DNA from 4 places in the Streptomyces sp. GDS52 genome. Region 4 is predicted to be linked to each of the others. Evidence: riboswitches for the same ligand, from Rfam matches in the RefSeq annotation. Region 4 holds a riboswitch; each other region holds the start of a gene.
The links. Region 4 has a riboswitch for cyclic di-AMP ahead of ACTWJ9_RS02150 (M23 family metallopeptidase). Riboswitches for the same ligand answer to the same signal wherever they lie in the genome.

Region 1: another riboswitch for cyclic di-AMP. It lies ahead of ACTWJ9_RS13475 (transglycosylase SLT domain-containing protein); the one in region 4 lies ahead of ACTWJ9_RS02150 (M23 family metallopeptidase).
Region 2: another riboswitch for cyclic di-AMP. It lies ahead of ACTWJ9_RS19700 (transglycosylase family protein); the one in region 4 lies ahead of ACTWJ9_RS02150 (M23 family metallopeptidase).
Region 3: another riboswitch for cyclic di-AMP. It lies ahead of ACTWJ9_RS17395 (M23 family metallopeptidase); the one in region 4 lies ahead of ACTWJ9_RS02150 (M23 family metallopeptidase).

Annotation. Positions count from the first base shown of each region.
Region 1 is NZ_CM125966.1:2,982,579-2,984,769, forward strand. It holds gene ACTWJ9_RS13470 (polyprenyl synthetase family protein) at 1-618, opposite strand, end outside; cyclic di-AMP (ydaO/yuaA leader) riboswitch at 1,251-1,414, shown strand; gene ACTWJ9_RS13475 (transglycosylase SLT domain-containing protein) at 1,427-1,918, shown strand; gene ACTWJ9_RS13480 (HAD family hydrolase) at 1,957-2,191, opposite strand, start outside.
Region 2 is NZ_CM125966.1:4,291,729-4,293,919, reverse strand. It holds gene ACTWJ9_RS19700 (transglycosylase family protein) at 96-881, opposite strand; cyclic di-AMP (ydaO/yuaA leader) riboswitch at 885-1,052, opposite strand; gene ACTWJ9_RS19695 (transglycosylase family protein) at 1,258-2,191, opposite strand, start outside.
Region 3 is NZ_CM125966.1:3,817,829-3,820,019, reverse strand. It holds gene ACTWJ9_RS17400 (PrsW family intramembrane metalloprotease) at 1-34, shown strand, start outside; gene ACTWJ9_RS17395 (M23 family metallopeptidase) at 115-1,152, opposite strand; cyclic di-AMP (ydaO/yuaA leader) riboswitch at 1,164-1,321, opposite strand; tRNA gene ACTWJ9_RS17390 (tRNA-Met) at 1,649-1,722, opposite strand; gene ACTWJ9_RS17385 (dihydrofolate reductase family protein) at 1,788-2,191, opposite strand, start outside.
Region 4 is NZ_CM125966.1:430,909-433,099, forward strand. It holds gene ACTWJ9_RS02150 (M23 family metallopeptidase) at 197-1,141, opposite strand; cyclic di-AMP (ydaO/yuaA leader) riboswitch at 1,144-1,308, opposite strand; gene ACTWJ9_RS02155 (tyrosine-protein phosphatase) at 1,772-2,191, shown strand, end outside.

The DNA of each region.
Region 1 (2,191 bases), 2.6 Mb from region 4:
GGTCAGCACGTCCACGACCGCGTCGTCCGCCCCGGACATCATGGCGCCGAACCGGCACGAGACGGCGACCAGTGAGCCGGTCTTGCCACCGAGGACGTCCAGGTAGTGGTCGACCGGATCGCGTCCGTCCTGCGGCCCCGCGGTCTCCAGGATCTGACCGGAGACCAGCCGCTCGAACGCCTCCGCCTGCACCCGTACGGCCTCCGGCCCGAGGTCGGCCAGGATGTGCGAGGCGCGCGCGAAGAGGAAGTCGCCGGTGAGGACCGCGACGGAGTTGCCCCAGCGGGTGTTCGCGCTGGGCACCCCGCGCCGCACACCCGCGTCGTCCATCACGTCGTCGTGGTACAGCGTGGCCAGGTGGGTCAGCTCCACGACCACGGCGGACGGTACGACGCCGGGCGCGTGGGGGTCCCCGAACTGGGCGGCGAGCATCACGAGCAGCGGCCGGAACCGCTTGCCGCCGGCCCGCACCAGGTGCTGGGCGGCGCCCGTGATGAAGGGGACCTCACTCTTGGTGGCCTCGAGCAACCCTTCCTCGACAGCCGTCATCCCGGCCCGGACATCGGCTTCCAGAGCCTGGTCCCGCACGCTCAGCCCGAATGGCCCGACGACGGTCACGAGGGGTCTCCTGTCTGCTGGTGTCCACTGACGCTCAGACGTCTTGCACCGTTCACCACTGGGTCGCTGGTTGTCGATAGGTCGCTGACATCACTCGAGTCAGCGTATCCGGTCATGTTTCGATCACCGCCAGCACCCACATTCCCCGAACTCACCCACAGCACGCACGGACGGCACGTCACGGCACCCTCCGATATCGGATCACCATCAGATCGTTTTCGACCAGTCGACGGCAAAGGACATCAGGCGGCTTTCCGGGCACACCTCACCCATCCTCCGGGCACACCCCGGACCGCATCTCGACACACGGCCCATCCTGCCCGCCCCGTTGACCGATTTGCCGCAATTGCCAAACAGGTTCCCGTTGGCGGCAAATGCGCCCACGCGGTGCGGCCAGTGAGGTCGGTCACGCGCGCCCCGACCCGCCCACGACTCCCCCGAGGAGACGCTTCCCCTTGCCCCGAACGTGAGTTGGCCGTCGGCACCCACAAAGGATCAAGTCCCCCAAATAGCCCAAGACAAGATCAAACGGCGTCATACGTGACGCTCGCACTTGTTCCCGACATGCGCTCTCGCATACGTTCCCGGCCTGTCGGGCGGACGCCGAATCCTGCCACCGCCCGCACCACCCGTCGATCAACTCACTCACGCACGGCAGGAGCGGGGGACCCAGGTAAGTCGCCGGACCGGTCCGCACCGGGACGGCTCGGGGTGAAGCCACGCCCGCAGGGGCGCGGCCGGGCACTCTCCCGCCCGAACCCGACAGCTCACCTCGCAGGCGTAGGAGAGGAACGCACCCATGTCCGCCATGCCCGCATCCGGTCGGCGCCGCTTCGGCCGCACCCGCCTCGTCCGCTCCCTCGCCGTCGCCGCCGTCGCAGCGATCGCCCTTCCGGTGTTCGGCGCCACCAGCGCCTCCGCCGCTCCCGCCGCCCCCGTGTCGTCCGCCCCGGCCGCCGTCGGCACCGCGACGGCGTACCCCGACACCCTCGACGGCTGGATCCGCGAGTCGCTGTCGATCATGGCGCAGCACGGCATCCCCGGCAGCTACGACTCCATCCACCGCAACATCATGCGCGAGTCCTCCGGCAACCCGCAGGCCATCAACCTGTGGGACTCCAACGCCGTCGCCGGCACCCCGTCGAAGGGCCTGCTGCAGGTCATCGACCCGACCTTCCGGGCGTACCACGTGCCCGGCACGGCCCTCGACCCGTTCGACCCGGTCGCGAACATCACGGCCGCCTGCAACTACGCGGCGGACCGCTACGGCTCGATCGACAACGTCTTCGGCGCCTACTGAGACGTCCGGGCGCACCGGGACACGCCCGGCCCACGGGGTCACCCGTGGGGGTGGAGACCGGAACGGCACGCGTGGGGGCGCGTGCCGCCCCGCCCCGCCCCGCCCGTCCCGCCGAACAACCGCTCGAGGACGACGGCCACGCCGTCGTCCTCGTTCGTCGTGGTGATCTCGTCGGCCACCGCCTTCAGCTCGGGGTGCGCGTTGGCCATGGCGACACCGTGGGCCGCCCAGTGGAACATCGGGACGTCGTTGGGCATGTCGCCGAAGGCGACG
Region 2 (2,191 bases), 3.9 Mb from region 4:
GTGCGTACGGGGAACACGCACCGGGGCGGGGGAAACCCCGTGGGGACGGGGAGGGGCTCCGTGGGGACGGAGCCCCCTGGGCCTGCGGCCGCGCCTTACTTCAGGTGCAGCTGCTGACCCGGGTAGATGAGGTCGGCGTCCTCGACGATGTCGTCGTTCAGCTCGAACACCTTGTTCCAGCCGCCCTTGACGTCGTGCTCCTCGGCGATCGAGCTGAGGGTGTCGCCCTTGACCACCTTGTACTCGCCGTCGCCCTTCTCGACCTTCTCGCCGGTCGGGGTGGTGACGGTCTTCTTCTCGGCGGCCGGACGCTCGTCGGAGCGGGAGGCCTTCTGCTCGGTGGAGCGCTCGGGGGCGGAGCCGGTGCTCTGCTTCTGAGTGCTCTGCTTCCGGGCGCTCTGTTCCTGAGCGTCCTGCTTCTGGGTGTTCTGCGAGTTCTGGGTGTTCTGCGAGGAACCGCTGTTCTGGTTGCCGGCGTTCTGGTTGCCGGAGCCGCCACCGGTGTGGGCGGCGTTGGACAGGCCCTTGCCGCAGACCGGCCAGGCGCCCTTGCCCTGGCCCGCGAGGACCTTCTCGGCTATCTCGATCTGCTGGGACTTGCTGGCCCGGTCGGCGGTGGCGGCGTACTGCGTGCCGCCGTAGCCGGCCCAGGTGGAGGCGGAGAACTGCAGGCCGCCGTAGTAGCCGTTGCCGGTGTTGATGGACCAGTTGCCGCCGGACTCGCACTGGGCGACGGTGTCCCACTCGGAGGCGGTGGCGGCGGAAGCGTTGCCGGCCGCCATCAGCGGGGCGGCGACGGCGGCACCCGTGACGCCGGCGACGGCGATGACCCGGGTGGCCTTGGACGGACGACGGTGCTTGCCCTTGCCGGAAAACAGCATGGAGGATCCCCTCACCGACGCCTACGAGGTGAGCTGTCGGGTTCGGGCCGGTTGAGTTGCCCGGCCGCGTCCCTCCCGGGACACGGCTTCACCCCTAGCCGATCCGGCGTCAATCTCCGGATGCGGCGCCTACCTTGGTTCCCCCGCTCCTGCCTACGGCGCATGACGCGACGAGTGTTCCCGTGCTGCCACTGGCAGGATTCGGCGTGGCGGCAGCCGGGGCCCGCGGTGGCGAGCGGTCCTGACCGTAGACACGCGCCCTGCGGATAATCAAAGACGATCAGGGCTTCTGAGACCTATCTCTCATCGCCTTTATAACGGACATTCAGCACGAAATATGACCTCAACTGCCGCCATCGACGCGCCTTTTCGAATGTCAGCCCTCGCCCGACCCGAATCCGAACACAAGCGCCTGACCGGGAAGGATGGGGTCGGAGACCGCCGCGCCCGCGGCCTCGTCGCCCCCGCTGTACTGGGTGAGCCATCCACCGCCGAGCGCAAGGGAGTCGGCGGCGACCGAGGGACCGATTCCGGCACCCACGGGAGCCCTGTCGGTCCGGGGCGAGCCGTCGAGGCCGCGCGAGAGGCCGAGACCGCCACGCGAGGCGTGCCGGCCGGAGCTTCCGGACTCGCGGTCCTCGCGCACCTGCTCCTCGGCGCTGGCGCCGCGGTGACGGCCGGTGGGGGCCTCACTCGCGGATGTGTCCGAAGAACCCGCCTTCTGTCCCGACTTGCCCGAGTCGCCCCCCTTGGCGGAGGCCGAGGCGGAGGGAGGAGCGGAAGCGGAGGGAGAGGCGTCCGGCTCGGCGTCCGAACCGCCGGACTTGGACCCTTCGTCCACCTCCTGCCCCTTACCTCCCTCAGCACTCTTGTCGCCGTTGCCCCCGTTGCCGCCCTTGCCGTCCGACGAGGCGCCGGAGGACTGCGAGGGCGCCGGGGTGGCGGAGCCTCCGGTGCCGGACGAGTCGTACGACGAGCCGCCGTCCGCGCCGGTGTCGGCGCCGGCCTTGCCCGAGTCGCCGCCCAGGCCCGACAGCAGGCCGCAGGCCCGCCACGCACCGACCCCCTGGTCGGCGAGGACCTTCTCGGCCACGGCTATCTGCTGCCCACGGCTGGCCTGGTCGGCACTGGACGCGTAGTCGAGGCCGCCGTACTTCTCCCAGTCCGCCTGGGTCAACTGCAGGCCGCCGTAGTAGCCGTTGCCGGAGTTCTGGCTCCATGAGCCACCGGTCTCGCACTCCGCGACCCGGTCCCAGGTCGGACCCTCGGCCGCGCTGGCGCCGCTGGCCCCGAGAAGCGGAATCGCGATG
Region 3 (2,191 bases), 3.4 Mb from region 4:
GCCGAACCCGTACGCGTACCCGTACCGCCCCTGAGACGTACCGCCCCTGAAACGCCTGACCGGCAGTCCTGACGTCGGGGGGTCGTCGTCAGGACTGCCGGGGCTGTGGTCGTCTCAGACCGTGAGGCCCTTCGACTGGAGCCAGGCCATCGGGTCGATGCCCGCGCCGGAGCCGGTGTGGACCTCCAGGTGGAGGTGGGCGCCGGTGGAGTTGCCGGTGGAGCCGACGCGGCCGATCACGTCGCCGGTGTTGACCTGCTGGCCGACGCTGACGCTGATGGAGGACTGGTGGGCGTACCAGATCTCGGTGCCGTCGTCGAGCGTCAGCACGGTCTTGTAGCCGTAGGAGCCGTCCCAGCCGGCGGAGGTGATCGTGCCGGTGTGGACCGCCTTGATCAGCGTGCCCGTGGGAGCGGCGAAGTCCAGGCCGGTGTGCTGGCCGGAGGCCCAGTAGGCGCCGGCCTGACCGAAGGTCGAGGAGACGGTGTACGAGGAGGTGGGCAGCGCGTACTGCCGGGCCAGCTCGGCGAGGCGCTCGGCCTCGGCCTTCTGCTTGGCCTCCTCCTCCGCCTTCCGCTTCTCCTCGGCGGCCTTCTCCTCCGCCGCCTTCTTCGCGGCGGCGGCCTTCTCCTTGGCCTCCTTCTCCGCGGCGGCGACGGCCTCGGCGGCGGCCTTGTCCTCGGCCTGGCTCTGCTGCTGCTCGACCTGGGCCATGATCCGGGCGTGCAGCGCCTCGCCGGCGTCGGAGCCGGAGCCGCCCTGCTCGGTGACCTCGTCGGCGACCGCAGCGATGTCGCTGAGCGCGGTGGCGGAACCCGCGGGGGTTTCCTCTTCGGAGATGAGGGAACCGACAGAGGGAAGGTCCGGCATCGAGATCGAGACCGGCGGCTTGCCGGTCTGGGCGCTGGCCATGCCGCCACCGGCGACGGCCGCTATGACACCGACACCCAGAACCGTGGAGCTGCGGGCGAGGCCTCCGCCGCGCTGCTTGCCGACGCGGTGCCGACCGCGCACGGGGCGGACGGACTCCTCGGTGGGATTCCACTCCTCGAAGGGACCCTCGTCGGGGCGGGCACCGCCGTAGACGAAGGGATCGCCGTCGTACTGGCTCGGGATGAAGGGGGCCTCGGGAGCAGGCCGGTTCGACGCCACCTGGGCGTACTCCTTTCCTTCCTTCTCGCCTACCGGGTTAGCTGACGGGTTCGGAGCAGGAAGGTCTCCTACGCGCGTATACCCTCCGTGTCTCCACGGGGGTACCGACGCGATTCACCCCAAGATGTTGGTTCCCCGGTTCCCTTGCGGGATTCGGCGCATGCGCACGGAGCCGACTCGTGTGACGGCTGGGACGACCGCGCTGCGTTATCGAACGTTAATAGAGGTAGGGGTCGGATTCCAAGCCGTTCCTCTTGATCGTTAACGATTTCCACACGGACTTAAGCGCTACCGCCGGGCAAAAGCGGGCGAGTTGACTCTGCCTCACGCGTCACATTGGACTTGACGGTTTATCAGTTGTTATGCGCAGCGCGGTGGCCCGATCACCTGGCGTGACAACGGTGCGGAAGCCGGGACGAGGAGCCGGAGCGGCGAGGCGGAAGCCGAGAACGGCCGAGGGCCGGAACCCTTTCGGATTCCGGCCCTCGGCCTTCAGTAGCGGGGACAGGATTTGAACCTGCGACCTCTGGGTTATGAGCCCAGCGAGCTACCGAGCTGCTCCACCCCGCGTCGTTGTGTCACCAGCATACGGCATGCGGGGGACACTCCGCACACTCCTTGTCGTCGCCGTCGCGTCACCGGCCGATCAGATGGTCGTTCGGTGCCGTGGCGGCCTCCTCGTGCTCGGGCAGTACGACGACCTGGGCGCCCCCGGCGGCCAGCACTCCGCTGCCGTCGGCGTCCGCCACGAAGGTGTCCGGCTCCCGCCAGGCGGTGACCACCCGCCGCACCCCCGCGTCCAGGATCAGCCGCGCACAGGGCGCCGGACGCGAGGCGCGGCGCGCACAGGGTTCCAGGCTGGAGTACACGGTGGCGGTCGTGAGCCGCGGATCCGTGGGGTCGGTCTTGGCGAGGGCGGCCTCCTCGGCGTGCACCAGCGGGTCGCCGCCCTCCCGGGAGTGGCCGCGGGCCAGTTCGGTGCCGTCGGCCGCGACCACCACCGCGCCCACGCTGAAGGCCGTCTCCGACGGCGGGCACT
Region 4 (2,191 bases):
TGATTCCCTTTCGAATGTGACCTACGCGACCGTAGGAAGGGGTTGACGCGCGGTGAGATAAGCCACTCCCGAAGCATTGCCCCGTTCCGGAATAGCCTTGGCGGAAAGAACGTTGAGGGGCCGAAACGCGCCGAAGGCCGGACCCCGGGGATCGGGGTCCGGCCTTCGGCGCGTGTCCGGCGGGTCGCCGCGGGGGTCAGACGATGGAGACGCCCTTCGCCCCGAGGTAGGCGACCGGGTCCACGTCCGAGCCGTAGTTCGGCGTGGTGCGGATCTCGAAGTGCAGGTGCGGGCCGGTCGAGTTGCCGGTGGACCCCGAGAGGCCGACCTGCTGGCCGCCGCTCACGGTCTGGCCGGCCGAGACGGACAGCGAGGACAGGTGGGCGTACTGGGCGTAGTGGCCGTCCTCGAGCTGGACGACGACCTGGTTGCCGTATGCACCGGCCCAGCCCGCGGAGACGACGGTGCCCGGGCCGACGGCCTTCAGGGAGGTGCCGGTCGGGATGGCGAAGTCGACACCCGTGTGGTAGCCGCTGGACCACATGCTGCCGGCCACCTTGTAGGCGGTGCCGAGGCCGCCACCGGGCACCGGCGAGCTGTAACCGGAGGTGTTCGCGGCCTGCTTCACGGTCGTGGCGTCGGAGGAGGCCTTCGGCGCGGACTTCTTCGGCGCGGAGGACGGAGCGGACGACGAGGGCAGCCCCAGGGAACCGGCGGGGCCGGAGGAGGGCGACTTCTTCGGCGTGCTCGTCGCGGCCTCGCCGTCGACCGAGAGCTTCAGACCGGGGTGGATGAGCGACGGGTCGTCACCCACGGCCTCCCGGTTGTCGGCGTAGAGCTGCTTCCAGCCGCCGTCGACGTTCTCGGACTCGGCGATCTTCGCCAGGTGGTCGCCGCTCTTCACGATGTACGTGCGGACGTCGCCGCTCCGGCCGCTGTCGGCCTTCTTGCCGTCAGCCTTCTCGCCGGCGACGGAGAACGACTGGACGGCCTTTTCCGGGGCCGCCTGCGCCGGGGCGGCGTTCGCGCCGGTGGCGCCGAGAAGCGGCAGGGCGAGCACGGCGCCACCGGCACCGGCGACGGCGATGGAACGAGTGAGACGCACAGCGCGGGAACGGCGGTGCTTACCCTTTGCGGGCATGACGAATTCCTCTCCGGCGCCTACGAGGTGAGCTGTCGGGTTCGGACTGGAGATGCCCGGCCGCGTCGGGACGCGGCTTAACCCCGAGCCTGTTCCGGAGACCGGAACAGGCAGTGATACCTGTGGGTCCCCCGCTCCTGCCGTACACGGGTCAGTGTGTGTGGGCTCCGGGCGGCGGCAGGATTAGGCGTCCGTCCGGATCGATGGCGAACGTAGGCGACCACGGCGCAAAGGGACAAGCGCGATGTTCGGAGCGAAGGCCCTTTTCCGTGATCCATTCACCTGAATTCCGTCACCCAGAGTCGCCCCGGATTTCCCGCACCCTCCGAATTCCCTTGCGGAACAACAGAATTACGCGAAGCACGGCGGCAACACATCGTCACCGATATGACGATGCTCACCACGCCCTCCCCACCCCCTCCCTTTCGGGGCGTTTCATGGCGAAATGCCTTAAACGGACAGAACGCCTTCAAGTGCCCGATCGGGGACGTCCCGCTCCGGCCTGACGGCGGGACCGGAACGCCCCTGCCGACCGATCCGCGGACAACTCATTGCCCCCGGCAGGCATGTCGTATCGTCGAGTGACATCCGTCGGCGCCTCCCCGTCGGCGGCGAGAGGGAGGGGCCCCCGTGACGCAGCACATCCCGTCGACCGAACCCGAGCTGACCGGAGTGCGGAACTTCCGCGATGTGGGCGGACTGCCGACCGTGGACGGCCGCCGGGTACGGCACGGCGTGCTGTTCCGCAGCGGTCACCTCGCCCACGCCACCGCGTCGGACGCCACCTTCCTGTCCTCCCTGGGACTGCACACCGTCTTCGACTTCCGCAACGCGGCCGACCAGAAGCTGGACGGCCACGACATCGAACTGCCCGGCGTGCGCCAGGTGAACCTGCCGCTGAGCGACCCGGCCGACGGCGCCCAGTTCTGGAGGATGGTCCGCGACGGCGACCTGGACCAGCTGCGCTCGATCCTCGCCGACGGCAAGGGGGCGGGCCGGATGATCGCCTCGTACCGCGTGCTCGTCAGGGAACGCACCGCCGAGCACTCC